2 regions of the Bariatricus sp. SGI.161 genome follow, and region 1 is predicted to be linked to the other one. Evidence: predicted binding sites of a transcription regulator. Region 1 holds the regulator's gene; the other holds the start of a gene.
The links. Region 1 encodes NrdR, which represses ribonucleotide reductase genes. Its sites were predicted from a motif close to CACAANATNTTGTG; they were not measured.
Positions count from the first base shown of each region.

Region 1 (3,434 bases):
ATGTAGCACCAGAATACGAAAGTACAGCAATTGAAGCAAGAGATGGATGTCCAGTAAATGTCATAGATATTGATGAATAGCTGGATTCGGATAGTCCAGAATATGAAAACCCGCATATACTACAAGTAAGTAGTGGATGCGGGTTTTGTTATGGTGACAAAGAAGGTGACGATGGCAGAATCTGCGGTTTGAATATGGGTGGTGTGGATATGCGTCTGTGTGAATTGGAGAATAAAGAAGTGATTAATGCATGTGATTGCAAAAAACTAGGGTACGTGGTAGATCTGATTATAGATGAGTGTAATGGATGTATCGAAGCACTGGTGATTCCAAAGGCGGGAAAGATCTGTGGCTTTTTATGTGATGGGTCAGAATATATTATTCCTTTTAAATGTATCAAAAAGATTGGGCCAGATATTATTCTGGTTGAGATACATGAGGAAAGAAAAAAATAACAAAAACAGAATGATAAGTTTGAAGAGACGCAGTCAGAAGTAAAATCAGAATCTGATAAAAAGCCGGAATCTGTTCAGACTGTGGAACCTGAGTTATCCGAAGAGGAACAGCGCAAGGCAGAAGTAGAGGAAATCGTAAATTCTCTGACTTTGGATGAGAAAGTAGCACAGTTATTCATTGTAACCCCAGAAGAATTGACAGGAGTAGGAGTTGTCATTGCCGCAGGCGAGACGACTCAGAATGCAATCAGCCAGTATCCGGTCGGCGGCTTTATCTACATGTCACAGAATCTTGAGAATCCGGAACAAGTACGGGAAATGGTGAAGAATGTCCAGGAGTATTCTTATCAGAGAATAGGACTGCCATTATTTATCAGTGTGGATGAAGAAGGCGGTACAGTCAGCCGGTTTAGCAATAATCCGAGTTTTAATCTGGAGAAGACTGACAGTATGAGTGTGATCGGTGCAACTGGAGACCCTCAGAATGCCTATAATGTAGGAGCAAAGATTGGAAGCTTCCTGTATGATCTGGGATTTAATATGAATAATGCACCGGATGCAGATGTGCTGACGAATCCGTCGAATACTGTGATTGGTTCCAGATCATTTGGAACAGACTGTAATCTGGTTTCTGAGATGATGCTGGCAGAGATGAAGGGACTACAGGATCAGAATATTATCCCAGTCATAAAGCACTATCCCGGGCATGGAGCGACAGAGGCTGATACGCATGCCGGATATGCGTATACGAATAAAACCTTGGATGAGATGATGGCAAATGAGCTGGTTCCGTTTATCAATGGTATCAATGCCGGAGAATTTTCAGGAAGCGTATCAGGGTGTGTTATCTGCGGTAGGAGATGGCAGGCTGACAGAAGAACGAATCAATGAATCTGTAAGGCGGATTGTGAATTTAAAATTAGATATCAGCCAAAAGTAATTTGACTTCTGTTCATTTAACCGATATACTGTATACAAGTACGATGAGAAAGGAATAACGCAAGATGAAGTGTCCATATTGTAATCATCCAGATACCAGAGTTATTGATTCCAGACCTGCCGAGGATGGCAATTCAATTCGCCGGCGCCGTTCCTGTGATGTGTGTGGAAAGCGGTTTACGACATATGAAAAGGTAGAGACGATTCCATTGATCATTATCAAGAAGGATAATAACCGTGAGCAGTATAACCGCGGTAAGATTGAGAATGGAATTTTAAGGGCCTGTTACAAAAGACCAGTATCTGCTGAAGCTATACAGCATGCAATCGACAGGATTGAGACGAAGATATTTAACCAGGAGGCGAAGGAGATTCCAAGCAGCATGATTGGAGAACTTGTAATGGAAGAATTAAAAGAACTCGATGAAGTTGCATATGTGCGTTTTGCGTCTGTATACAGAGAATTCAAAGATGTGAACACCTTTATGGATGAACTGAAAAAAATATTAAAATAAGAAGATATTTGCTTAGATAGTAATAAAGTGATAGAATAAGGGAAGAAGCAAGAAAAAGGGATTGCTTCTTCCTTTTTTATATTATATATTTTTAACAGAAACAGATGGTGCTATAGAGATACGATTATAGATTGGGTGAGATATATGAGAACATACAAGTTAACCATTTCTTATGATGGCAGCAGATACCAGGGATGGCAGCGTCAGGCTACCACTGACAACACCATTCAGTTTATTCTGGAATGGAGCATTGGGAAGCTGGTCGGATATCGGGTACATGTTGATGGGTCTGGCAGAACGGATGCCGGAGTGCATGCCCGAGGCCAGGTGGCGAGCGTAAAATTAACAAAGTTATATGATACCAAAGAGTTAAAAGATTCATTGAACCGGTATCTTCCTGAAGATATTCGTATTGTGAAGGTGGAACTTGTAAAGAATGGTTTCCATGCCCGCAAGAGTGCAAAAGGGAAAAAATATGAATATTATATTGACTGTAGAGAGAAGCCGGATGTATTTTCACGCAGATACTGCTATCATTATCCTGAGAAACTGGATATTGAAGCGATGCGTGATGCGACCAAGTATTTGATCGGGCCGAAGAATTTTACCAGTTTTACCGACGATAAGGAATGCAAAGATCCTATCCGCCGGATTACCAATATTAAGATCGTAAGTAATGGTGAGAAAGTCAGGATCACCTACTATGGTACCGGATTTTTATATCATATGGTAAGAATATTGACTGGAACATTATTAGAGATCGGTACTGGCAAGAGGGATGCGTCTAAGCTTCCGGTCGTTATTGCTGCGGAGGACAGAAGTCTGGCTGGTTTTCTGGCACCGGCAAGAGGGTTGTTCCTGCGGAAAGTATATTATTAAAAATAAAGATTCTCGAAAGAGTGGGAGGATAATCAATGAAGTTTATTTCATGGAATGTTAATGGAATCCGTGCCTGTGTGCAGAAGGGATTTGAGGAATTCTTTCAGCAGGCGGATGCGGATATATTCTGTATCCAGGAATCTAAGATGCAGGAAGGTCAGCTGGAGTTGAATACTCCTGGATATTACCAGTATTGGAACTATGCGAAAAGAAAAGGATATTCAGGGACAGCAATATTTACAAAAAAAGAGCCGATTTCTGTGTCCTATGGAATCGGCATAGAAGAGCATGACCAGGAAGGCCGCGTGATTACACTGGAATTTGAAGACTATTATTTTATTACGGTATATACACCGAATTCTCAAAATGAATTGGCAAGACTTCCATACAGAATGCAGTGGGAAGATGATTTTCTGGCATATCTCAAGAAGCTGGAAGAGAAGAAACCAGTAGTCTTCTGCGGGGATCTGAATGTTGCACACAAGGAGATTGACCTTAAGAATCCTAAGACGAACCGGAAGAATGCCGGTTTTACGGATGAAGAGAGAGAGAAATTCTCTTCGCTTTTGGATGCTGGGTTTATTGATACTTTCCGATATTTTTATCCGGATGCTGAAGGGATCTATTCCTGGTGGTCTTATCGATT
Region 1 is NZ_JBNPLX010000016.1:10,271-13,704, forward strand. It holds gene ACQRBH_RS10480 (ferredoxin) at 1-80, shown strand, start outside; gene ACQRBH_RS10485 (PRC-barrel domain-containing protein) at 210-455, shown strand; gene ACQRBH_RS10490 (glycoside hydrolase family 3 N-terminal domain-containing protein) at 537-1,346, shown strand; gene nrdR (transcriptional regulator NrdR) at 1,460-1,909, shown strand; gene truA (tRNA pseudouridine(38-40) synthase TruA) at 2,054-2,788, shown strand; gene ACQRBH_RS10505 (exodeoxyribonuclease III) at 2,824-3,434, shown strand, end outside.

Region 2 (3,434 bases), on a different contig from region 1:
TATCCGGTACTTCGATATAGCTGATTGCTCCGCCCGGAGACAATTTCTGGAAATCGGCTTCAAACTCCAGCTTGTCAAACGCGTTAATCTCTTCGGATACATGAACATGATAGCTATTTGTAATATAGTTCTTATCTGTAACACCTTTGATAATTCCAAATCTCTTCTGAAGACATTTTGCGAACTTATAAGTGGTGGATTCCATCGGCGTTCCGTATACTGAATAGCTGATATTCTCTGCTGCTTTCCACTCTGCACACTTATCATTCAGTCTCTGCATAACCTTCAGGGCAAATACTCTTCCTTCCGGATCTGTATGTGACTTGCCAAGCATGCGCATACACATCTCATAGAGGCCTGCGTAGCCTAATGAAATCGTAGAATATCCATTATATAATAATTTATCAATGGTCTCGCCTTTCTTCAGACGTGCCAGTGCACCATGCTGCCACAGAATCGGAGCAACGTCTGATACGGTTCCCAGAAGTCTCTCATGTCTGCAGCGAAGTGCACGATGGCATAATTCCAGACGGTCATCCAGAATCTTCCAGAACCGATCCATATCTCCTTCAGAAGAACATGCCACATCCACCAGGTTAATCGTAACAACACCCTGATTGAAACGTCCGTAGAACTTATAAGAACCATCCGGATTCTTCTGACTCTCTTCGACCGTCAGGAAAGAACGGCAGCCCATACATGTGTATACATTTCCCTTTTTCAACTGCTTCATAATCTTAGCGGAAATATAATCCGGCACCATACGCTTTGCCGTACACTGTGCAGATAACTCTGTCAGATACCAGTATTTGGAATCTTCCGTAATATTATCCTCATCCAGCACATAGATCAGCTTCGGAAATGCCGGTGTGATCCATACGCCTTTTTCATTCTTCACGCCCTGCATTCTCTGCTTCAGCACTTCTTCAATGATCATTGCCAAGTCGTCTCTGGTCTGTCCTTCTTCCACCTCATCCAGATACATGAACATCGTAACAAATGGCGCCTGACCATTACAGGTCATCAACGTGATCAACTGATACTGAATCGTCTGGATTCCACTCTTTACCTCGTCTCTTAATCTGCGCTCAGTTACTTTATCGATGATCTGTTCATCCATACTCTCGCCGCATTCTTCCCGCTCTGCAATGACATTCTTACGGATCTTCTTTCTGCTGACATCTACGAACGGTGCCAGATGTGCCAGTGAAAATGACTGTCCGCCGTACTGATTACTTGCGACCTGTGCCACAATCTGCGTCGTTACATTACAAGCCGTAAAGAAGCTGTGCGGCTTCTCGATCATCGTCTCACTGATGACTGTACCATTCTGCAGCATATCCTCCAGATTGATCAGATCACAGTTGTGTTCCTTCTGCGCAAAATAATCAGAATCATGGAAATGAATGATTCCAGCTTCGTGGGCATTTACAATCTCTTCCGGTAAAAGTATACGCTTTGACAAATCCTTGCTGACTTCTCCGGCCATGTAATCACGCTGCGTAGAATTGATCACCGGATTCTTGTTCGAATTCTCCTGATTCACTTCCTCATTAATATTCTCGATCAAAGACAGAATTCCATTATCCGTCGTGTTAGACTTACGAGTCAACTCTCGCTTAAAACGATAGCGGACATACTTCTGCGCCACCTCATAGCCACGCATCTCCATAATGCCGCGCTCTACCATATCCTGAATATCCTCTACATGAACCGCATGTGTAGACTCCTGTACCTGATCCGCAACATTGTCCGCAATGGCCATAATCTGATATTCATTCATCTGATGGATCCTGTCCACCTCATTGTTCGCTGCTTTGATCGCATTGATAATCTTCGTCAGGTCAAAATATACCTCTTCCCCATTTCTCTTAATTACATTCGTTTTTACGTCTATTCTCATACTCGTCCTCACCTTTGTACTAAATATTGTTTTTATTATTTTCCCATGCACTATATCTAGTGCATTTACTATCATACACTAAAATTACTATAAAGGGAAGAAGAAATTATAAAATATTTTATTTTTTTATGAAAGGCAGCATAAAACAGCCAAATTACGAACTGAAAATTATTTGTTCAAAAAAGGCAGAGCAACATGGACATTAAAAAATTCTATCAGCGGCCCCATAAAAAAGGCAGTAATGATCGTTCCCAATCCCACAAGTTCAGTAAGTCCTGACACCGGCTGTCCCGATATCAGAAATAAGGCAACACCTATGACTACACACGCCAGATCACATGCAATACGACAATATTTGAAAGGTCCCACTTTCCAATTTTCAGAAATAATCAAAGCAACCGCATCATAAGTAGATACTCCTAGATCTGCGGTAAAATAAAACGCAGAAGCAAGACACATAATCACAATCCCCATAAGAAGCATGACCACTCTTCCTGCTAATCCAATATCCGGAAATACACTTTTCAGAAACTGGTGAGAATAGTCGGCAATATACCCCAGGAAAAACAGATTGATCAGTGTTGCAAGTCCGATTCGATGCCTGTCGTGAATTAAAGAAAACATCAACAGGCAGATGTTTGCAATGACATACATAGTACCAAAGCTAATTGGCAATACTGCGTCCACCCCACCCATAAGCGTCTGATACGGATCAACGCCAAATGTTGATCGTTTGAAAAGACCGATGCTGATTCCACATATGACAACCCCCAGAACACTCATTAATATTCTTTTATTTCTTTTATCCATTGCTTTACTTCTCCTATTTCAGCTGATTATCATTTATATAACATATCAATGCTCATAAAAACAACCGCTGCCTGTAACAGGCAGCAGCCGCTATACTTCTTCTTTTTCCAATTTTAAAATGTCATTTACATCGCATTCGAGGCAATCGCAGATTTTTGCAATTGTGTTCAAATCGACACGGACAACCTTGTTCTTACAGTAGTTATTCAACTGTGTCCGCTGCAGCCTGCAGATATAACAAAGTTGTGTTTTACTGACACCTTTTTCTGCCAGAACTCTTTCCAAATCAATCACTATCTTACTCATACTCAACACCATGCCATTTCTTTGTGTTAAGTATACCCATATTTCCATTGAAAAAATAGATATATTAATTTACACTGTAATAAGATACAGTGTCTGTTCTTATCCGTGAAGGGAGTGAAGATATTGAAGCAAAAGAGGCGGCTTACGGCCATTGTATTTATGCTTATTCTGCTGTTTTTCGTCTGGTTTGAAAACCAGCCTTACAAAGTCATGCATTCTACCATTTTTACTTCTTCCAATCTTACGGAAACGCATCTGACAATTGTCATCAACCGTCTTTTTCCAATCAAAGAGGAGGTATTGGCCAGAGAAATTGTGGATGACTGCCAGATGCGAAATGGAAAATATCTGAATTCATATTATGAACTGGAGCTGTACCGCACCAGTCTGCACTATTATCTCGGGGTTCCTTACG
Region 2 is NZ_JBNPLX010000021.1:63,782-67,215, forward strand. It holds gene nrdD (anaerobic ribonucleoside-triphosphate reductase) at 1-1,903, opposite strand, end outside; gene ACQRBH_RS12550 (YczE/YyaS/YitT family protein) at 2,072-2,713, opposite strand; gene ACQRBH_RS12555 (helix-turn-helix domain-containing protein) at 2,804-3,019, opposite strand; gene ACQRBH_RS12560 (hypothetical protein) at 3,143-3,434, shown strand, end outside.
Region 2: the regulator NrdR is predicted to act here: its motif matches at 1,952-1,965, upstream of nrdD (anaerobic ribonucleoside-triphosphate reductase).